Regions from separate parts of the Pantoea eucrina genome, predicted to be linked through region 1. Evidence: predicted binding sites of a transcription regulator. Region 1 holds the regulator's gene; each other region holds the start of a gene.
The links. The regulator ArgR, encoded in region 1, controls arginine synthesis, uptake and breakdown. The targets are predictions, from matches to a motif close to ANTGAATAAAAATACANT.
Positions count from the first base shown of each region.

Region 2: a site for ArgR is predicted at 2,361-2,378, ahead of argF (ornithine carbamoyltransferase). Genes of this name have one in related genera too.
Region 3: a site for ArgR is predicted at 5,970-5,987, ahead of argA (amino-acid N-acetyltransferase). Genes of this name have one in related genera too.

Region 1 is NZ_CP083448.1:3,001,347-3,008,882, forward strand. It holds gene mscM (miniconductance mechanosensitive channel MscM) at 1-2,340, shown strand, start outside; gene mdh (malate dehydrogenase) at 2,388-3,326, opposite strand; gene argR (transcriptional regulator ArgR) at 3,746-4,216, shown strand; gene yhcN (peroxide/acid stress response protein YhcN) at 4,682-4,945, shown strand; gene yhcN (peroxide/acid stress response protein YhcN) at 5,039-5,305, shown strand; gene LAC65_RS14235 (barstar family protein) at 5,366-5,635, opposite strand; gene LAC65_RS14240 (NAD-dependent succinate-semialdehyde dehydrogenase) at 5,650-7,104, opposite strand; gene aaeB (p-hydroxybenzoic acid efflux pump subunit AaeB) at 7,210-7,536, opposite strand, start outside.
Region 2 is NZ_CP083448.1:399,165-406,700, reverse strand. It holds gene LAC65_RS01865 (valine--tRNA ligase) at 1-412, shown strand, start outside; gene LAC65_RS01860 (GNAT family N-acetyltransferase) at 480-986, shown strand; gene miaE (tRNA isopentenyl-2-thiomethyl-A-37 hydroxylase MiaE) at 997-1,758, opposite strand; gene rraB (ribonuclease E inhibitor RraB) at 1,814-2,239, opposite strand; gene argF (ornithine carbamoyltransferase) at 2,403-3,410, shown strand; gene pyrB (aspartate carbamoyltransferase) at 3,640-4,575, shown strand; gene pyrI (aspartate carbamoyltransferase regulatory subunit) at 4,589-5,053, shown strand; gene ridA (2-iminobutanoate/2-iminopropanoate deaminase) at 5,134-5,520, shown strand; gene nrdD (anaerobic ribonucleoside-triphosphate reductase) at 5,663-7,536, shown strand, end outside.
Region 3 is NZ_CP083448.1:2,669,125-2,676,660, reverse strand. It holds gene recB (exodeoxyribonuclease V subunit beta) at 1-2,559, shown strand, start outside; gene recD (exodeoxyribonuclease V subunit alpha) at 2,556-4,403, shown strand; gene argA (amino-acid N-acetyltransferase) at 4,609-5,937, opposite strand; gene amiC (N-acetylmuramoyl-L-alanine amidase AmiC) at 6,170-7,405, shown strand; tRNA gene LAC65_RS12755 (tRNA-Met) at 7,495-7,536, opposite strand, start outside.

The sequences.
Region 1 (7,536 bases):
ATGCCAAAAGCACAGCAGATCGATAGCGAAATGGGCGAGCTGCGGGTACAGCGGCTGCACTATGAGTCACTGCTCGAGCGTCAGCAGACATTGCGTAAAGAGAAGCAGGAAGATGGCACGCCTTATACCAGCGAACAGAGCCGGATCCTGGACGCGCAGCTGCGCACCCAGCGTGAACTGCTTAATTCGCTGATCTCCGGCTGCGATACGCTGATTCTGGAGATCACTAAGCTGCGGGTGTCAAACACGCAGCTGCAGGATGCGCTCAGCGAAGTTAAAGAGGCGACGCATCGTTACCTTTTCTGGACGGCAGATGTCAGTCCGGTGGGCCTGAAGTATCCCCTTGAGGTAGCAAGCGCCCTCACCCGCCTGCTGTCGCTGGATACGCTGGGTCAGATGGGCAAAGCGCTGGCCATGATGTTTACCAGTCGCGAAACGGTGCTGCCGATTATGGGTGCCGTGCTGCTGGTGGGTTTCAGCATCAGCTCACGCCGCCACTACAACGCGTTTATGGCGCGCGCCGCCAGCCGCGTGGGCAAAGTGACACAGGATCGCTTCAGTCTGACGCTGCGGACGGTATTCTGGTCCATTCTGGTGGCGCTGCCGCTGCCGGTGCTCTGGGCGGCACTGGGGTATGGCCTGCAGCATGCGTGGCCCTATCCGTTTGCCGTGGCGATAGGGGATGGCATTACCGCCACGCTGCCTCTGCTGTGGGCGTTTATGATTAGCGCCGCCTTTGCCCGTCACGACGGCCTGTTTGTCGTGCATTTTCGCTGGCCGCAGACGCGGGTGGCGCGCGCCATGCGCTACTATTCGCTGACGGTTGGGCTGATTGTACCGCTGATCATGCTGCTGATCGCCTTTGGCAATCTGGAAGATCCGCAGTTTTCCGCGACGCTGGGACGACTCTGTTTTGTGCTGATTTGCGGTGCACTGAGCATTGTCACGGTCAGCCTGAAGCGCGCCGGTATTCCGCTTTATCTTGATAAAGAGGGCAGCGGTGATAATTTTGTCAATCGCATCCTGTGGAACCTGATGATCGCCATTCCGCTGGTGGCCGCTTTTGCATCCTGCATCGGCTATCTGGCAACCGCCCAGGCGCTGCTGGCTCGCCTGGAAACCTCAGTCTGTATCTGGTTCTTCCTGCTGGTGATTTATCACATTATTCGCCGCTGGATGCTGATTCAGCGCCGACGCATTGCGTTCGATCGCGCCCGCCAGCGTCGCGCTGATATGCTGGCCAATCGCGCCCGCAGTGAAGAAGAAAAAGAGCAGCAGAGCGCCACCAATACTGACACCATTGAAATTGATGAGCCGGTGATTGACCTCGATGCCATCAGTGCGCAGTCGCTGCGGCTGGTGCGCTCTATCCTGACGCTGATTGCACTGGTATCGGTGATCCTGCTCTGGTCGGAAATCCACTCCGCGTTTAGCTTCCTCGATAACATTCCGCTCTGGGATGCCAGTACCACGGTTCAGGGCGTTGAGAGTGTGCAGCCTATCACGCTGGGTGCGGTGCTTATCGCCATTCTGGTGCTGATCATCACCACGCAGCTGGTCCGCAATATGCCTGCGCTGCTGGAGCTGGCGCTGCTGCAGCATCTCAGCCTCGCGCCGGGTACCGGCTACGCCATTACGACGCTGACCAAATATGCGCTGATGCTGATGGGGGGCCTGATAGGCTTCTCAATGATTGGCGTGGAGTGGTCAAAGCTGCAGTGGCTGGTCGCTGCACTGGGTCTTGGGCTCGGATTTGGCCTGCAGGAGATTTTTGCCAACTTTATCTCCGGCCTGATTATCCTGTTTGAAAAACCGATCCGCATCGGCGATACCGTCACTATTCGCGATCTTACCGGCAGCATTACGCGTATTAACACCCGCGCGACCACCATTACCGACTGGGACCGGAAAGAGATTATCGTGCCCAATAAAGCGTTTATTACCGAGCAGTTCGTGAACTGGTCTTTGTCAGATTCCGTTACGCGTGTGGTGCTGACGATTCCGGCGCCGGCGCGCGTAAACAGTGAAGAAGCCACCACCATACTGAAACAGGCGGCCGAGCGCTGCACCTATGTGCTGGATATGCCGCCGCCGGAAGTTTACCTGGTGGACCTGCAGCAGGGTATTCAGCTGTTTGAGCTGCGCGTGCATGCGGCAGAGATGGGCCATCGCATGCCGCTGCGGCATGAGCTGCATCAGCTCATTCTGCGGGGCTTCGCGGAGCACAATATTGAGATGCCTTTCCCGCCCTTCCAGGTGCGTATGGAAACGCTGGGACGCAAAACGCCTGCCGGCAATGGCACGGCGGCGACGCAGACCTTCAAATCTGGCGGACTGTAACAAAAACGCCCGGCTTCAGCCGGGCGTTTCACACTGCGTAACAGGAGTTACTGCTTCACAAACTCTTCACCCTGCGCAATATCTTTTTTCAGCGTCTCCAGCATGCCGTTCAGCGCCTGCTGTTCAAATTCGCTCAGCGTGCCCAGCGGGCGACGTTCGGCAATCCCGTTTTTCCCCAGCAGCAGCGGCTGAGAAAAGAAGCGCGCATATTCACCATCGCCTTCGACATAGGCGCATTCAACTACATTGGCCTCACCCTGCAGCGCACGGATCAGCGACAGACCAAAGCGTGCGGCGGCCTGCCCCATTGAGAGAGTCGCCGATCCGCCACCCGCTTTGGCTTCTACCACTTCGGTGCCGGCGTTCTGAATACGCTTTGTAAGATCGGCGATCTCCTGCTCGCTGAAGCTGACGCCCGGCACCTGCGACAGCAGCGGCAGAATGGTCACGCCAGAGTGGCCGCCCACGACCGGCACCTCTACTTCTCCTGGCTGTTTACCCTTGAGCGCAGCGACAAAGGTATTAGCACGAATGACATCCAGCGTGGAGACGCCAAACAGCCGGTTTTTATCGTAAACGCCGGCTTTTTTCAGCACCTCTGCGGCGATCGCCACGGTGGTATTAACCGGATTAGTAATGACGCCAATCAGCGCTTTAGGTGCCGTGCTGGCTACCTGCGCGATCAGGTTACGGACAATGCCCGCGTTAACGTTAAACAAATCCGCGCGATCCATGCCGGGCTTACGCGCTACCCCGGCAGAAATCAGGACCACGTCGGCCCCCTTCAGCGCAGGGGTGGCATCTTCACCGCTAAAACCTTCAACCGTCACAGCGGTAGGGATATGGCTGAGATCGACCGCCACGCCAGGCGTGACCGGTGCAATATCATAGAGAGAGAGGGCGGAACCCGCGGGTAACTGCGTTTTGAGCAGCAGAGCCAGCGCTTGGCCAATACCGCCAGCGGCTCCGAGAACGGCAACTTTCATCCTGAACTCCTTATTAAGATGGGGCAAAGATATGCCAGAAATCCATCAGCTTACGAGTTTAGTCAACATCTCAGGCGATAGCGACATAGCCGTTGCGCACAGGCAGCCTGCTGCTATCTGCTTCCGATACCGCTCTGTTTCAGAAGCGCCTGAATGATCTTATCGCAGCCAGCAGAGATATACGGCTTTGATCGTCGATCTGGTTGTTACCACGTCAATAGTATAACAACTTTGCAACCTCTGCTTTGCGCGTCAGCGCGCGATTTTGGTGCGTAGCCAGTTTCTGCTAGAATGCCCGTCCCGCGCGGACGTATGGCGAAAGTCGCTGCTGACGCATTGCATAAAAATTCATCTAAATGCATAATAATTTATCAGCTGCAGGCTTGTTGCCTGCTGCGCCTCTCATTCATTGGTAGCTTATGCGTAATCCTTCAAAACAAGACGACCTTATCAAGGCATTTAAAGCCTTGCTTAAAGAAGAAAAATTCAGCTCTCAGGGCGAAATCGTGCAGGCGCTGCAGGAAGATGGCTTTGAAAATATCAATCAGTCAAAAGTCTCCCGCATGCTGACAAAGTTTGGCGCGGTGCGCACGCGCAACGCGAAAATGGAGATGGTTTACTGCCTGCCCGCTGAACTGGGCGTCCCTACCGCTACCAGCCCGCTGAAAAACCTGGTGCTGGATATCGATTACAATGAAGCGCTGGTCGTGATTCATACCAGCCCGGGCGCCGCGCAGCTGATTGCCCGCCTGCTCGATTCTCTCGGCAAAGCAGAAGGAATTCTGGGTACTATCGCCGGCGATGACACCATTTTCATCACCCCGGCGCGTGCTTTTACCGTTAAGCAGCTCTATGACGCGGTACTGGTGCTGTTTGAGCAGGAGCTGTAACACTTCTTTGCCGGTGGCCAGTCTGCCGGCACCTTCTGGCGTTCAGATACCTGATGTCCTCTGTTACTTCGCCCCGCCTTTATCGCTAAAGGTTATCAGGCTGGCTGATATAGGTCAGACCTTTAAGCTCCTGTTACTCTCAGCCATATATTCTCCTGCCTGTAACCGCTCTTTCGCCCGTTTTAACTAATTTTCTCGCCAGCGTGCAGCGGCATTGACCATAAACTTTGGCACGAAAAGTTAATTTGACGCAGATCACTGTTTTTGCGAAAAAAAAGCGCTTAACGGATGAAAAATAGCCGATTTTAATAACTTAACGTTATAAAAAGGTGGCATAAGGATAAAGGATAACAACGAAACATTATTAGCGAAGTATTAATTTCCCGCGTGATTAGATCTATACTTCTTTTCGTGACGCAAATCACACTAACTAAAAAGATAAAAATCACAGACGAGGAAAATACCATGAACGTTAAAGCGGCTATCGCCACCCTAAGCATTCTTTCTGCACTCTCATTTGGCGCTTCTGCAGCAGATTCTATTTCTGCCGATCAGGCAGCGAACCTGCAGTCTGCCGGCACCATCAGCGTCAGCGGCGTGGGCGGCTCGCCAATGGATATCCACCAGCAGCTGAATGCGAAAGCCGATGCGCAGGGCGCAAAAGCGTATCGTGTTATCGAGGCTTATAACGACAACACATACCACGCTACAGCTGAACTCTATAAATAACTGTCAACCGGCGTGATACAACGCCGATGCTAATCGACGACCCGCTTACTCTGGTGTAGCTGCAGGTTGTTGATGCTAACGAGGAGATACATCATGAAAATCAAAACAACTCTTGCAACGGCTGGCCTGCTCTCTCTGTTTGCCTTTGGCGCCTCTGCGGCTCAACTGGTTACCAGTGAATCAGCACAAAATCTGCAGCCTGCTGGCAGCACCATCTCAATCAGCGGTACCGGCGGTTCACCAATGGATTATCGCGAACAGCTTTCTCAGAAAGCTGATGCGCAGGGCGCCAGTGCTTACCGCGTCATCGAAGCGCGTACCGGCGACAGCTATCATGTGACCGCCGAACTCTATAAGTAATTCCTCGTCACCCCTGACGAACCCTTTGGCCCCGCTTTGCGGGGCCCTTTTTGGGTTGTATTACTGAGCGGTAAAGCGGAGCTGGCCCTCCAGCTCCTCTTTTGCCTTTTCAAATAGCAGGATCAGTGCGCTATACCGGCGTTTCTGCCCTCTCCCCAGATTAACGAAGACAATTTCCAGCGGCAGCGGAAGCTGTTCACCGGTCATCACCCGCCAGAGATCGTCCGGATCGCGAATAGCGGCCTCGTTCAGCATAAAACGCTCGCCAAACTGACTGTAGAAGTGGGCCTGATCGACGATTTCATCAAAATCGAAACGCTCGGTTCGCATGCTGTATCCTCCTGCTAAGAGAGACCGCCCAGATGCAGCGCTTTGACTTCCAGGTACTCTTCAATACCCAGCACTGAGCCTTCGCGTCCCAGACCTGATTCTTTAATCCCGCCAAACGGCGCCACCTCAGTAGAGACCGCGCACTCATTAATACCGATCATCCCCGCTTCCAGCGCGGCAGCGACGCGGAACACCCGCTGCAGATTCTGCGTATAGAAGTAGGCAGCCAGACCATATTCGGTATCATTCGCCCGCCCGATTACCTCCTCTTCACTGCTGAAGCGGAAGCAGGCCGCAACCGGACCAAATGTCTCCTCCTGCGCCAGCATCATGCTCTCCTGCGCCCCGGCAATAACCGTGGGCTGCCAGAAATTGCCGCCCAGCGCATGCCGTTCGCCACCGGTGACAATTCGGCCACCTTTACGCACCGCATCCTGCACATGCTCTTCAACTTTTTCCAGCGCGGAGGCAGCGATCAGCGGCCCGACGATTACGCCTTCATCCATACCGTTCCCGACTTTGAGCTGATTAACCGCTTCTGCCAGCTGCGTAACAAAGCGATCGTAAATCTGCTCATGGATATAAAAACGATTCACGCTCACGCAGACCTGACCGGCATTGCGGAATTTATTGGCAATCGCACCCTGTACCGCAGCGTCAATATCCGCATCTTCAAAGACGATATATGGCGCGTTGCCGCCCAGCTCCATGGAGACCTTTTTCATCGTCTCAGCCGCATTGCGCATCAGCGTTTTGCCCACGGCAGTGGAACCGGTAAACGAGATTTTGCGCACTGCGCGTGAGGCCATGATAGCGTCGCTGATCGCCTGAGTATCGCCCGCGACGGCATTGAGCACGCCGTCCGGCACGCCAGCCTGCTGCGCCAGGGCTATCAGGGCAAACGCGCTGAGCGGTGTATTGTTCGCCGGTTTAATAATCCCGGTGCAGCCTGCGGCCAGCGCCGGCCCAAGCTTACGGGTCAGCATCGCCATCGGGAAATTCCAGGGGGTAATCGCCGCGACCACGCCAACCGGTTCACGCGTGGCCAGAATACGCGAGCCGGGTTTAGCGGGCGGAATAATCTCGCCGTTAGCGCGCTTTGCCTCTTCTGCAAACCACTGAATAAAGCTCGCGGCATACTCTACTTCGCCTTCCGCCTCTTTGACCGGCTTACCCTGCTCGGCGGTCATCAGCTCTGCAAGCCAGCGTTTGTTTTCCACGATCAGCTGATACCAGCGCATCAGGATCCCGGATCGCTCTTTGGCCGTTTTATCCCGCCAGCCGGGGAAAGCGCGCTGCGCGGCAGCGATCGCCTGTTCGGTTTCCGCTTTACCCGCTTTGGCGACGCGGGCAATCACCTCGCCGGTCGCCGGATTGGTTACGTCAAACGTCGCGGAGGCGGCATGCCATTGACCCGCAGCGAAGAAGCCGGTTTTGAAGAGTTCATGTTGCTGCAAAGAAGCGGACATCGATATTCTCCTGTCAGTATGCATCCGTCAGGAAAGTATAGATGGCAACGCGCAGCCGATTTGTGTCAGCGTGGCATAAACCCGCCGCCGCCCGGGGCGGCAGGCTTAAATCTGGATGAGGGTGTTCTGATATTTGTCCAGCATCTGCGTCAGGCGGGCGACCGGCTCCGTGACGCTGGCAGGGGCACTATAATGCGCCAGCTTCTCCTGATAGCCAGCCAGCTCCTGCAACAGCGTTTTGAACGCGTCGCGTCGCTTATCATCGCTGCTGGCTGAGATAACCCGGTCCGCGGTGTGTCGCAGCTGCCGGTGATAAGCGGAGAGCTCCGCATTGACCGGCACTTCTGCATTACGCAGCCGCTGATGACCAATAATCAGCGTCAGGGCGATACGGTATTTATCGATATCGCCCGGAAACAGATTGAGCAGCAG
Region 2 (7,536 bases), 790 kb from region 1:
CATCGCGCCGAGCAAGCCGCTGGATGTGCTGCTGCGCGACTGTTCCGCTGACGCACAGCGTCGCGTGGAAGAGAACCGCAACTTCCTCTCCCGCCTGGCGCGTCTCGCGAGCCTGACGATCCTGCCGGCGGGCGACAAAGGCCCGGTCTCTGTGACCAAGATCGTCGAGGGCGCAGAGCTGCTGATCCCGATGGCCGATCTGGTCAACAAAGAGGCGGAGCTGGAGCGTCTGGCAAAAGAGCTGCTGAAGCTGGATGTTGAGATTGAGAAGATCCAGACCAAGCTGGCGAACGAAGGCTTTGTGTCGCGCGCCCCGGAAGCGGTGGTCGCGAAAGAGCGCGAGCGCGTGGCGGAGATGGAGCAGTCAAAAGCAAAACTGATTGAACAGCAGGGCGTGATTGCGGCATTGTAAGCGCTTAAGACCTGTTCGTTAACCGAAGCCGGGCTCTGCCCGGCTTTTTTATTACCGGAATTCTGCCATGAGCACCCTCACCTCACTGAATCTGCAGGTCCGCCCGATCTGCGCCGCGGACAACCAGCCGATTGCACAGGTGATCCGCACGGTGTCAGCCGAGTTTGGCCTGACCGCGGATAAAGGCTATACCGTCGCCGATCCCCAGCTTGATAGCCTGTTTGAACTCTACAGTACCCCAGGGAGCGCCTACTGGATTGTGGAGCTGGAAGGCAGCGTCGTGGGCGGCGGCGGCATTGCGCCGCTGGCGTGCAGCGCGCCCGATATCTGCGAACTCCAGAAGATGTATTTTCTGCCGCAGGTGCGCGGGCTCGGCCTGGCGCGTGAACTGGCGCTGCGCGCGCTGGCGTTTGCCCAGGCGCAGGGGTTCCGCCGCTGCTATCTGGAGACCACCGCCAGCCTGACGCGGGCGATTGCGCTTTATGAAGCGCTGGGATTTACGCACATTGACCGCGCCATGGGCTGTACCGGTCACGTCGATTGCGAAGTGCGGATGCTTAAAACGCTGGCGTAGAAGCCCGCACTCAGAACGCGGGCACGCCGCTGTGAAAGCGCAGCTCCGTATCCGGCTCGCCGATCAGGCGCGCTTCCGCTGCGCCGATCGCCTGCACGCGCGGTGTAATATCGCGCGGTGAGATCTGCGCTGCCAGCGCAAGGTAGTCCTGATAGTGACGCGCTTCTGAACGCAGCAGCGAGATATAGAACTTCTCCAGCTGCGCATCCAGATGCGGTGCCAGGCTGGCAAACCGTTCGCAGGAGCGCGCTTCAATATAGGCGCCGCAAATCAGCTTATCCACCAGCGTATCGGGCTCATGGGTGGTGACCTCCCGCAGCAGCCCTTTTGCATAGCGGCTGGCGGTGATTTTGCGGTAAATCAGACCGCGCGCCTGCATGATCTCCCATACCTGATAAAAGTGGTGCAGCTCCTCTTTGATCAGCAGCACCATCTTCTCCACCATCTCATCCGCCCACGGCAGTTCGTTGCGCACGATAACGCTTTTGGTCAGATTTTTATGCGCATTGATGAAGTCGCTGCTGTGCGCTTCGCCAAAGACAAACGCCTCATAAGGTTCGAGCCACGCCAGAATCGCCTCACCGCTCGGTTTATCTGCCACATATTTACGGATCAGCCATACGGCGGTCTGTGCCGCTTTCAGCTCACATACCATGTGATCGGTCAGCAGCAGCGTAAGATTTTCCGGTTTGCGCGCCTCTGCGATCCACGCCTCAGGCGTGCGACAGTGCAGGAACTGGTGGATGGGTGCTAATAGCGGGGCGTAATTCATCGGTGGTCTTTACAGGCAGGTAAGTGAAACGGGCGACAGGCGCCGCCCGGTACAATCAGTGACGGACGCCGTTATCCTCGCCGTCGTCGTCCATCTCTTCATCTTCGTCTTCGTCATCTTCCGCGTTGGGATCTTCGAAGTAGGTACCCCAGCCGTCATAATCGACGTTGTATTTGCCCACCAGGTTCACCAGCTGCTCAACCTGCGCATCGATCAGTTCAGGTTTCAGGGCAGATTCGCTGAGGATATCCACACACATTACCGTGGTGCCATCTTCCAGCTCCAGCTCTTCCGGCTCGGTGACTTCATAGCCCAGCTTAAACGCATCAACTGCCGCTTTTTCCAGCGAGTCGAAGTTGTTGCAGGAGAGATGATGTTCAATGGTGTAGAGCGCGTCCGGATCGCTTCCGTCATCCAGCAGCTCTTCGATGATCAGACGCGTCTCTTCGCGCTGTTCTTCCAGCAATGCTTCGTATGCCATGTGTGAGTCCTCAAAATGGTGGCAGTGAATGCAATTATTTTCCCATACTGCCTCGCGCGCCACTACACAAAACAGAAAGTTTATTTGCGCCGGGGTTGAAAATGAATATTCATACCATTAAATTGAATTTTAATTCATTATTAAGCAGCTTACGGAGCAAAGCATGAGCCAGTTATATTCGAAACATTTCCTGCGGTTGCTGGATTTTACTCCGGCAGAGATCGCCAGCCTGCTGTCGCTGGCCGCTGAATTAAAGCAGGCCAAAAAAAGCGGCAGTGAACCGCGCTACCTTACCGGCAAAAATATTGCGCTCATCTTCGAAAAAGACTCGACCCGTACCCGATGCTCTTTCGAAGTTGCCGCTTACGATCAGGGTGCAAACGTGACCTATCTCGGGCCGGGCGGCAGTCAGATTGGGCATAAAGAGTCGATGAAAGACACCGCCCGGGTGCTGGGACGCTTCTATGACGGTATTCAGTATCGCGGCTATGGTCAGGCGCTGGTGGAAACTTTGGCTGAACACGCCGGTGTACCAGTGTGGAACGGTCTGACCGATGAGTTTCATCCTACGCAGCTGCTGGCCGATCTGCTCACGATGCAGGAGCAGCTGCCGGGTAAAGCGCTGAGCGACATGACGCTGGTGTATGTGGGCGACGCGCGCAATAACATGGGCAACAGCATGCTGGAGGCCGCCGCGCTGACGGGGCTCGATTTGCGTCTGGTAGCGCCTGAAGCGTGCTGGCCGGAGAGCGGGCTGGTAGAGACGTGCCGGGCAGCGGCGGCGCAAACCGGCGGCAAAATTACGCTGACGGAGAATATCGCCGAAGGCGTGCAGGGTGCAGACTTTATCTATACTGACGTCTGGGTCTCTATGGGCGAGGCGAAATCGGTGTGGGAAGAGCGTATCGCTCTGCTGCGCCCCTATCAGGTTAACAGCGCGATGCTGGCGCTGACCGGTAATCCGCAGGTGAAGTTTCTGCACTGCCTGCCCGCTTTTCACGATGACAAAACCACGCTGGGCCAGCAGCTGGCGGCGCAGTACGGACTGGAAGCCGGAATGGAAGTCAGCGAAGAGGTATTTGAGTCGGCGCACAGCGTGGTATTCGATCAGGCGGAAAACCGCATGCACACCATTAAAGCAGTGATGGTGGCCACGCTGGCTCAGCGCTGATTAACGCCAGGCAAACGTTTACTTAGCGCTTGCTGCCCGCCCGCGAATGCGTATAATGCGCCACAATTTGCCGGAGGAAATATGCCACAGTGCCAGCCACATTTTGCCGCTCCCGTCCGCCTGAACGCAGGCGGCACCGCTGTTTCTTTCCGCTATTCACCGATCGTTATAAAGCCCCTGTAAAGGGGCTTTTTTTTGTCCGCTATCCGGCAGCACTGAGGAGAAAGCTATGGCTAACCCGCTATATCGCAAACACATCATTTCCATCAACGATCTTAATCGCGATGAACTGGAGCTGGTGCTGCATACCGCTGCCCGGCTTAAGGCGCAGCCGCAGCCTGAGCTGCTGAAGCATAATGTGATTGCCAGCTGTTTTTTCGAAGCCTCTACCCGGACCCGCCTCTCGTTTGAGACGGCGATGCATCGCCTGGGGGCATCGGTGGTCGGGTTCGCCGACGGCGGTAACACCTCGCTGGGCAAGAAAGGCGAAACGCTGGCCGACACCATTTCCGTCATCGGCACCTACGTTGACGCTATCGTGATGCGCCATCCGCAGGAGGGTGCGGCGCGTCTGGCCACGGAATTTTCCGGCGGCGTACCGATCCTCAACGCCGGCGATGGTGCGAATCAGCATCCGACGCAAACCCTGCTCGATCTCTTTACCATCCGTGAAACGCAGGGGCGGCTTGATAACCTCAGCGTCGCGATGGTCGGCGATCTGAAATATGGCCGTACCGTGCACTCGCTTACGCAGGCGCTGGCAAAATTCACCGGCAACCGTTTTTACTTTATCGCCCCGTCAGCACTCGCCATGCCCGCCTATATTACCGATATGCTGGATGAACAGAACATTGTCTGGACGCGGCACGACAGCATTGAAGAGGTGCTGCCTGAACTCGACATTCTTTATATGACACGGGTGCAGAAAGAGCGTCTCGATCCGTCAGAGTACGCCAATGTTAAGGCACAGTTCATTCTGCGCGCCGCCGATCTGCACGGCGCGCGCGGCAATATGAAGGTGCTGCATCCGCTGCCGCGCGTGGATGAGATCGCCACCGACGTCGACAGCACGCCCCATGCCTGGTATTTCCAGCAGGCGGGGAACGGCATTTTTGCCCGCCAGGCGCTTCTGGCGCTGGTACTGAATAGCGAACTGACAGACTAAGGAGCCGACGATCATGACCCAGGATAATAAACTGCAGGTAGAAGCGATTAAACGCGGCACGGTAATCGATCATATTCCGGCCCAGACGGGATTTACGTTGCTGTCGCTGTTCCGCCTGACGGAAACCGAGCAGCGTATTACCATCGGCCTTAACCTTCCTTCCGGCGAGATGGGACGTAAGGATCTGATCAAAATCGAGAACACTTTTCTTACTGAAGATCAGATCAATCAGCTGGCGTTTTATGCGCCGCACGCTACGGTAAACCGTATCGAAGAGTATGAGGTGGTGGCCAAAATTACCCCAACGCTGCCGGCGCGCATTGAGCAGGTGCTGACCTGCCCGAACAGCAACTGTATCAGCCGCAGCGAGCCGGTTTTCTCCAGCTTTGCGGTAAAGCAGCGTGAAGATGATATCCACCTGCAGTGTAAATATTGCGAGAAGTCGTTTGCCCGCCATGTGGTGCTGGGTCACTGGTAATCATCTGACCGCTCCCTATAATGGGAACCCTTGCTTACGCGGCGAGCGCCCCGCTGGCCGCGCACTTCTGAGGAGAAACGATGTCTCGCGAAATCAGTACGGAACAGGCTCCCGCCGCTATCGGTCCCTATGTGCAGGGCGTAGATCTCGGCAGCATGATTATCACCTCCGGACAGATCCCGGTCGATCCGGCAACCGGCGCGGTCGCCGATGATGTGGCAGCCCAGGCGCGCCAGTCGCTGGAGAATGTCAAAGCGATTGTTGAAGCAGCCGGTCTGCAGGTTGGCGACATTGTCAAAACCACGGTCTTTGTCAAAGACCTCAACGACTTTGCCACGGTTAACGCCACTTACGAGGCGTTTTTTACTGAGCATCAGGCCAGCTTCCCGGCGCGCTCCTGTGTCGAGGTCGCCCGCCTGCCTAAAGATGTCAAAATTGAGATTGAAGCGATCGCCGTACGTCGCTGATCCCCTGCCCCTCTCCCGGCCGGGAGGGGGGACTCACCACTTCCTTGCGGCATATCAAGCCATACGCAATTAATCCCGCCCCGGACACAACATATAGTCATTACACTACCTGAAATATCTATATATAGCTCAGGAGTGGTGAATGGTGACGACGGTTATAAAACGCGACGGCTGCAGAGTCCCCTTTGATATACAGCGTATTGAACAGGCCATTGCGGCGGCGGCAGAGGCAGTGGCGCAGTGCGATCCTGCCTGGTGCCGGGCGCTGGCTGAGCAGATTGGTCAACAGCTGGCCGCGCGCGCGGAAGTCGATATCCATGAGATCCAGCTGGCGGCTGAAGAGGCGCTGATGCATGCCGGTAAACCGGCGGTGGCGCGCGCGTGGATTGAGTATCGCCACGACCGGGACCGGGCGCGCGAGCAGCGCAGCCGGCTGCATCACGCCATCAGGGGGCTGGTGGAGCAGACCGACACCGCGCTGCTGCATGAGAATGCGAACAAAGACAGTAATGTCATCCCGACCCAGCGCGACCTGCTGGCGGGCATCGTGGCAAAACATTATGCGCAGCGGCATCTGCTGCCGCGCGCGGTGGCCGAGGCGCACGATCGCGGCGAGATCCACTATCACGATCTCGATTACGCCCCCTTTTTCCCGATGTTCAACTGCATGCTGGTCGACCTGCGCGGCATGCTGACCCGGGGCTTCAAAATGGGCAATGCGGAGATCGAGCCGCCGAAATCGATCGCCACCGCCACCGCCGTTACCGCGCAGATCATCGCGCAGGTCGCCAGCCATATTTATGGCGGCACGACGCTTAACCGCATTGATGAAGTGCTGGCGCCGTTTGTGGAATTAAGCATGGCGAAGCATCGGCAGGTCGCGGCGGCGTGGCAGATCGCCCGCGCGGAGGAGTATGCCCGGGAACGCACTGAAAAAGAGTGCTATGACGCGTTTCAGTCGCTGGAATATGAAGTCAATACGCTGCACACCGCCAACGGCCAGACCCCGTTTGTGACCTTTGGCTTCGGGCTTGGCACCTGCGAAGCAGCACGCATGATCCAGCGGGCGATTCTGCACAACCGTATCGCCGGGCTGGGTAAAAACCATAAAACGGCGGTATTTCCCAAGCTGGTTTTTGCCATCCGCGAGGGGATTAACCGTCGACCGGGCGACATTAATTATGATATCAAACAGCTGGCGCTGCGCTGCGCCGCTAAACGCATGTATCCCGACATCCTCAATTATGACCAGGTTGTGGCGGTGACCGGCTCATTTAAAACGCCGATGGGCTGCCGCAGCTTTCTCGACCGCTATGACGTGCAGGGAGAGCCGGTTCATGACGGGCGCTGCAACCTCGGCGTGGTGACGATCAATCTGCCGCGCATTGCGCTGGAGGCGCAGGGCAATGATGACCGCTTCTGGCAACTGCTCGATAAGCGACTGGTGCTGACAAAGCAGGCCCTGATGACGCGTATCGCGCGTCTTGAACGCACCAAAGCGCGCGTGGCGCCGATTCTTTACATGGAGGGAGCGTGCGGCATACGGCTGCAGGCTGATGAAGAGATTGGCGTTCTGTTCCGCAACGGACGCGCGTCGGTTTCGCTTGGCTTTATTGGTCTGCATGAGACGCTGAATGCGCTGAGCGGTAATGCGCAGCACCCTTACGATTCGCCCGCGCTGCAGGCAAAAGGCGTGGCGATTGTTTCCCGCCTGCGCGCGGCGGCCAGCGCGTGGAAAGCGGAGAGCGGCTACGGCTTTAGCCTCTACAGCACGCCGAGTGAAAACCTGTGCGATCGCTTCTGTCGCCTCGATGCAGCGGAATTTGGTGTGGTTCCGGGCGTGACCGATAAAGGCTACTACACCAACAGCTTCCACCTTGATGTAGAGAAGAAGGTGAATCCGTACGATAAAATCGATTTTGAAGCGCCCTATCCGGCCATCAGCAGCGGCGGCTTTATCTGTTACGGCGAATATCCCAGCCTGCAGCACAACCTGAAAGCGCTGGAAGATGTCTG
Region 3 (7,536 bases), 330 kb from region 1:
CGGGCGCTGACCGAAGTGCGTGAGGCGGTGCATAAACAGAAGCGGCTGCAGGCGCTGCTGGGCTTTGACGATCTGCTGAGCCGGCTTGATGATGCGCTGCAGCAGGCGGGCGGCGCGCAGCTGGCGCAGCTGATCCGGCAGCGCTACCCGGTGGCGCTGATCGATGAATTTCAGGATACCGATCCGCAGCAGTACCGGATTTTCCGTACGCTCTATATGCATCAGCCTGAACATGCGCTACTGCTAATAGGCGATCCCAAACAGGCGATCTACGCTTTCCGCGGGGCGGATATTTTTACCTATATCCGGGCGCGTAATGAAATTGCGGCGCACTATACGCTGGACACTAACTGGCGCTCGTCACCCGCGATGGTAGAGAGCGTAAACCAGCTTTTCTCGCGCTTGCCGGCTCCCTTTCTGTTTGCTGAAATTCCGTTTTTGCCGGTGCAGTTTGCGCCGCCTAACCAGGCGCTGTCGCTAAAGGCAGAGGGCAGAGAGCAGCCCGCGCTGCGCTTCTGGCTGCAGCCCGGCAGCGGTGCCAGCGTCAGCGAATATCAGCAGCAAATGGCAAAGCAGTGCGCAATGGATATCAGCCGCTGGCTGCAGGCGGGGCAGCAGGGCGAGGCGATGCTGGGAAAAGGGCCGGCGCTGCGGCCCGTACAGGCATCGGATATCACGGTGCTGGTGCGCAGCCGCAACGAAGCGAATCAGATCCGCGAAGCGCTGGCGCAGCTCGCGATCCCCTCAGTCTATCTCTCTAACCGCGACAGCGTTTACACGACACCGGAAGCGCGCGAGCTGCTCTGGCTGCTGCGCGCTATTCTGGCTCCGGAACAGGAGCGGATGCTGCGTACGGCGCTGGCGACTTCGCTATTTGCGCTGGATGCGGCTCAGCTGGATGCGCTCGATCGCGATGCGCGCGGCTGGGACACGCTGGTAGATACCTTTGCGCGCTGGCAGCGCCTCTGGCATCAGCGCGGTGTGTTGCCAATGCTGCGGGAAATTATGCTGGAGCGCCAGCTGGCCGAAAATATGCTGGCGTCGGAAAATGGCGAGCGCCGCCTGACCGATCTGCTGCATCTGGGGGAGCTGCTGCAGGAAGCGGCATCGCAGCTTGACAGCCCGCATGCGCTGGTACGTTATCTGGCACAGCAGATAGCGCGGCCCGACAGTCAGTCGGCCAGCCAGCAGCTGCGACTGGAGAGCGACCGCCATCTGGTGCAGATCGTCACCATCCATAAATCCAAAGGGCTGCAGTATCCGCTGGTCTGGCTGCCGTTTGCAGCCGGGTTCCGTGAAGCAGATATTGCGCTTTACCACGACCGCGATAATTTCAGCGCGGTGCTGGATTTGCAGGGCGATGAGCAGAGCCTGGCGCTGGCGGAACAGGAGCGACTGGCAGAAGATCTTCGCCTGCTTTATGTTGCGCTGACGCGCTCTGTGTATCACTGCAGCATCGGCGTGGCGCCGCTGTTTCGCGGCGCGCGCAAAAAAGAAGGCGAGAGCGACCTGCATAAAAGTGCGCTGGGCTATCTGCTGCAGCGCGGCGAAGCGGCGACGGCAGAGCAGCTCGGCGCGCTGCTGGAAGCGCTGAACGGCGAAGGGTGCGAGGTGGTGATGGCCGATCGTGCTGAAGCCGCACGCTGGCAGGTGCAGGCTGGCGTACGCGACGATCTGCATGCACGCGCGATATCGCGCCAGCTGGCTGAATCGTGGCGCGTGACCAGCTATTCAGGTCTGCAGCAGCACAGCGCGCATCGCCTGCTGGAGGTGGTGCCCCACTTCGACCTGGAAGCGGCGGGTGAAGAGCAGCAGGCGGCGACCGAAGAGGTTGTGCTGACGCCACATCATTTTCCGCGCGGTGCCGCACCGGGTACGTTTCTGCATGAGCTGTTTGAGTCGATCGACTTTACCCAGCCGCCAGGGACGGAGCTGCTGGAGCAGCATCTGCAGCAGAACGGCTACCCGCTGCACTGGCAGCCGGTGCTGAGCAGCTGGATTGAGCGGGTTGTGACTACGCCGCTTAATGCGCAGCAGATCCGGCTGGCTGACGTGGCCGCACGCGACCGCCTGATTGAGATGGAGTTTTATCTGCCTATCAGCGCTCTGCTTACCGCTCCCGCGCTGGACCGGCTGATGCGCCAGCATGACCCGCTCTCTGCGCAGGCGCCCGCACTTAACTTCAGTCAGGTGCAGGGCATGCTCAAAGGCTTTATCGACCTGGTGTTTCGCCGGGACGGAAAATATTACCTGCTGGATTATAAATCCAACTGGCTGGGGGAGAGTCATGAAGCCTATACCCCGGATGCCATGGCACAGGCGATGATTGACCATCGCTACGATTTGCAGTATCAGCTCTATACGCTGGCGCTGCACCGGTTTCTGCAGCACCGGCTGCCCGATTACGACTATGAGCAGCATATGGGCGGCGTGTTTTATCTGTTTTTGCGCGGTATGGATGGCAGTTCGCCTGATAATGGCGTCTTTTTCACCCGTCCTGCCGCTGAATTTGTCACACAACTTGATAGCCTGTTTCGCGGGCAGGGAGAGGATGCATGAGCGATATCACTACGCTATTAAAGCAGGCAACAGAGCTGCGGCTGCTGCGCCCGCTGGACGTGCAGTTTGCTCAGCTGATAGCCACCAGCGATGAACCCGCCCGCTTACTGGCTGCTGCCTGTCTCAGCGCTGAAGCCGGAGAAGGGCATGTCTGCCTGCCGCTGGCCCAGCTTAACCGCGAGCAGCTGTTTCGCGGCCGTCATCCCGAACTGGCGCAGGCGATCTGGCAGGCAGCAGGCGATCCGCACGACTGGCACAGCCTGCTGGCGGGCTGGGATGCGCTCAGCTCCCGCGATCGCGCGGCCCCTGTTGTACTGAGCGACGACCGGCTCTATCTGCATCGCTTATGGCATCATGAAGGTGACGTGGCGCGCTTTTTCCATCCTCAGGCTGCGCCGCAGCCGTTTGCCCCGGAGCAGGTACGCAGCGTGCTGGATGCGCTGTTTGGCACCGCGCCGGATGACTGGCAGAAGATTGCCGCTGCTGTCGCATTAACGCAGAAGACCGCGGTGATTTCCGGCGGGCCGGGCACCGGCAAAACCACCACCGTGGCAAAACTGCTGGCGGCGCTGATCCGCCTGAGCGACGGCGCGCTGCGCATTCAGCTGGCGGCCCCAACCGGCAAAGCGGCGGCGCGCCTGACGGAGTCACTGGGAAAAGCGCTGCAGCAGCTGGCGGTCAGCGAGCAGGAGCGCCAGCGCTTTCCGGAGGAGGCCACCACGCTGCATCGCCTACTGGGCGCACAGCCTGAAACGCAGCGTTTGCGTTACCATGCCGGTAATCCGCTGCATCTCGATGTGCTGGTGGTGGATGAAGCTTCCATGGTGGATCTCGGCATGATGGCCAGCCTGATTGCCGCGCTGCCATCGCAGGCGCGGGTAATTTTTCTCGGCGACCGCGACCAGCTTGCCTCCGTAGAGGCGGGAGCGGTACTGGGCGATATCTGTCGCTGTGCGGAGGCGGGCTACAGTCCGGTGCGCGCCACGCAGCTGACGCTGATGACCGGCTGTGAGATCGGCGGCAGTAATGAAACCGCAGCACCCGCGGTGCGCGATGCGATCTGCCTGCTGCGTAAAAGCTACCGTTTTGATGCCAGCTCCGGCATCGGCCAGCTGGCAGCAGCCGTTAACGCCGGTGATGCGCAGGCGGTGGAGCGCGCCTTTCAGAGCAATTTCAGTGATATTGCGCGTGCGCCGCTAAACAGCGGTGAAGCGTATCAGCGAATGCTGAATGAGATTGGTGCTGGTTATCGGGACTTTCTGCAGCAGGTAGCTGAGGATGCCGCGCCGGCTGATATCCTCGCCTCTTTCGGCCGCTATCAGCTGCTGTGCGCGCTGCGCGAAGGGCCGTTTGGCGTGGAAGGACTCAATCAGCGTATTGAGCAGAAGCTGATACAGCTGCAGCTGATCCGTCGCCCCGCAGGCGGCAGCCGCTGGTATCCGGGACGGCCGGTAATGGTCACGCGCAATGACAGCGCGCTGGGCCTGTTTAACGGCGATATCGGTATCACGCTGACAGACGAGGAGGGCGTGCTGAAGGTCTTCTTCCCGCTGCCGGACGGGACCATCAAAGCGGTCCAGCCGAGCCGACTGCCGGCACACGATACCGCCTGGGCCATGACGGTGCACAAGTCGCAGGGTTCGGAGTTTGAGCACACCGCGCTGGTGATGCCGGCCCAGTTTTTACCGGTGCTGACGCGGGAGTTAATTTATACCGCGATTACGCGTGCCCGCAGGCAGCTGACGCTCTACAGTGATGAAAACATTTTCCGTCGCGCAGTCCAGCTGCGCACGCAGCGCCGCAGCGGCCTGCTGTCACGGCTTGGCGCGACGTCTGACGCGTAAAGCTTCGTACAGGATAATGTGGCCAGGGCAGGGCGCCATAAATGGCGCCCCTACGAAAAATATCACCGGTCTGTAGGGGCCGCATTAATGCGGCCCTGGGGGAAAATAACGCGGCCCGGAATTTCCCGTGTGGCCAGGGCGCCATAAATGGCGCCCCTACAGGATCACGCAGGGGCCGCATTTATGCGGCCCTGGAATACGTGGCTTATTTTAAATCTGCCATCAGCACCTTTGAACGACGCTGATAGTTATACATCTGCTGCTTGCTCTCTGGCAGCGACTCAATATCTACTGGCGTAAAGCCCCGCTCCTGAAACCAGTGAATGCTGCGGGTGGTGAGCACAAACAGCTTTTTTAACCCCATCTGCCGCGCCTGTAGCGCCACGCGATCCAGCAGCAGCTCGCCGCGTGATGAGCTGCGATAGTCGGGATGTACTGCCACACACGCCATTTCGCCAATCTGCTCATCCGGGAACGGGTAGAGCGCGGCACAGGCGATGGTCATATTATCGCGCTGGATGATGGTAAACTTATCGATCTCCATCTCCAGCTGTTCACGCGAGCGCCGTACCAGAATACCCTGCTGCTCCAGCGGACGGATCAGTTCCAGGATGCCGCCAATATCGTTGATGTTGGCGCGCCGGATCTGCTCAGCAGATTCCATAACAATCTGTGTACCGATACCGTCGCGTGAGAAGAGCTCCTGCAGCAGTGCGCCATCCTCCTGATAGCTGATCAGATGGCTGCGGCGCACGCCGCTGCGACACGCTTTCACCGCGCCGCGCAGAAAGCGCACCGTACCGGACAGAAAATCGCCGTCGCTCTCCATCTCATCAATGCGCGCCTGCGCATCACCGGGAAACAGCTCTGAAATAATTGTGCCAGCGCGATCGGTCACGCCCTGCTCGGAGCAGAAGCCAATCATCTTCTCTGCCTTGAGCTTGATGGCGAGCTGCGTGGCAACCTCTTCTGAGGTGAGATTAAAGCTTTCGCCGGTTACAGAGACGGCGACCGGGCCGAGCAGTACAATCGCGTTATTATCCAGCTGGCGGTGAATCGCCTCTTCATCAATACGGCGAATGCGTCCGCTGTGACAGTAGTCAACGCCATCATCCACGCCCAGCGGCTGGGCAATGATAAAGTTACCGCTGACGACATTAATATGCGCGCCCTGCAGCGGCGTGTTGTTAAGGCTCATCGACAAACGCGCCGTAATATCAAGCTGCAGACGGCCCGCCGCCTGCTTTACCAGCTCCAGCGATTGCGCATCGGTCACGCGGGTGTGTTTGTGATAGAGAGGCTCCAGCTGCTGCTGCGCCATGCTGGCATCAATCTGCGGACGTGCGCCATAGACCACCACCAGACGGATGCCCAGGCTATGCAGCAGGCCAATATCGTTAACGATACTGGAGAAGTTTTCATGCTCAATGGCTTCGCCGCCCAGCATGATGACAAACGTCTTGTTGCGATGGGCATTAATATAGGGAACGGTATGGCGAAAACCCTGAACCAGCTCGGTACTGCGTTCCTTCACGGTGCACCCTCTGTGAATGGTTATTCGTAATTAGTGTATTTTTATTCTGTTTTTCGCCGTATTGCAAGCGTTGCGCCTGACGTTACTTTACGATTTTTCAGATGCATCCGTTGATAACAGCCTGCATTATCTGGCTTTTCCGACGAGACAAGCGTTGCCAGATTGGATAAAGTTTTCGCTTTCTGAGCGTCGGCTGACGCAGATTTATACATAACACAGTAGTTGGAGTGGCATGTCCCAGGCTTTTTCCCGAAGACGGTTATTACAAGGTGCCGGTGCGCTATGGCTACTTAGCGTAACGCGTACCGGGCTGGCAGCGAGTCAGCACATTGTTGCGGTACGCATCTGGCCTTCATCAACGTACTCCCGCGTCACGCTGGAGTCGAATATCCCGCTGCACTACAAGCAGTTTGCGTTGAGCAACCCTGAACGCCTGGTCATTGATATCAAAAATCTGCATATCAATCCGGCGCTGAAAGGCATCAATAAGCTGGTGCGCACAGACGATCCCTTTATCAAAACGGCCCGGGTCGGGCAGTTTGATCCGCACACGGTACGGATTGTGCTGGAGCTGAAGCGTAACGTCGCACCAAAAACCTTTACCCTGGCGCCCGTGGCCGGTATCAAAAACCGGCTGGTGGTGGATCTGTATCCCAGTCAGGCATCGCACGCCGACGATCCGCTGCTGGCGCTGCTCAACGATTACAACAAAGGCGATCTGGAGCGCGATCAGCCTGCGCAGGCACCGTTGCCGGGTAAGGCGGGGCGCGATCGTCCGATCATTATCATGATCGATCCCGGACACGGCGGCGAAGATCCCGGTGCGCACGGCAAATACAAAACGCGTGAAAAGGATATTGTGCTGAAGATTGGTCGCTACCTGCGGGCATTGATCGATAAAGAGCACAATATGAAAGCCTACATGACGCGTAACGAAGATGTGTTTATTCCACTGCGCGTGCGGGTGGCAAAAGCGCGCAAGCAGCGTGCCGATCTGTTTGTTTCGATTCATGCCGATGCGTTTACCAGCCGGGCAGCGCGTGGCTCTTCGGTATTCGCGCTCTCCACGCGCGGCGCGACCTCTGCCGCAGCCCGTTTCCTGGCACAGACGCAGAACGAAGCCGATCTGATTGGCGGCGTCAGCATGAGCGGCGATCGCTATCTCGACCACACGATGTTCGATATGGTGCAGCGTCAGACCATCAGTGACAGCCTGAAATTTGGCAAAGAGGTACTGGCGCGCATGGGGCACATCAATCATCTGCATAAGCGTACGGTTGATCAGGCGGGTTTTGCCGTGCTGAAAGCGCCCGATATCCCGTCAATTCTGGTTGAGACGGCGTTTATCAGTAACGTGGAGGAGGAGCGCAAGCTGCGAACCGCACGCTATCAGCATCAGGTGGCCGAAGCGATTTTTCACGGTATCAAAGCCTATTTTGATAAAGGCGGCGTGCTGGCACGGCGGTAAGGGCAGGGCGGCAGCAATGCCGCTTTTTTCCGGCGGCAGAAACAAAAAAACACCCGTTAAGGTGTTTTATGTTTCTTCATCAGAAGAATTGGTTGCGGGGGCCGGATTCGAACCGACGACCTTCGGGTTAT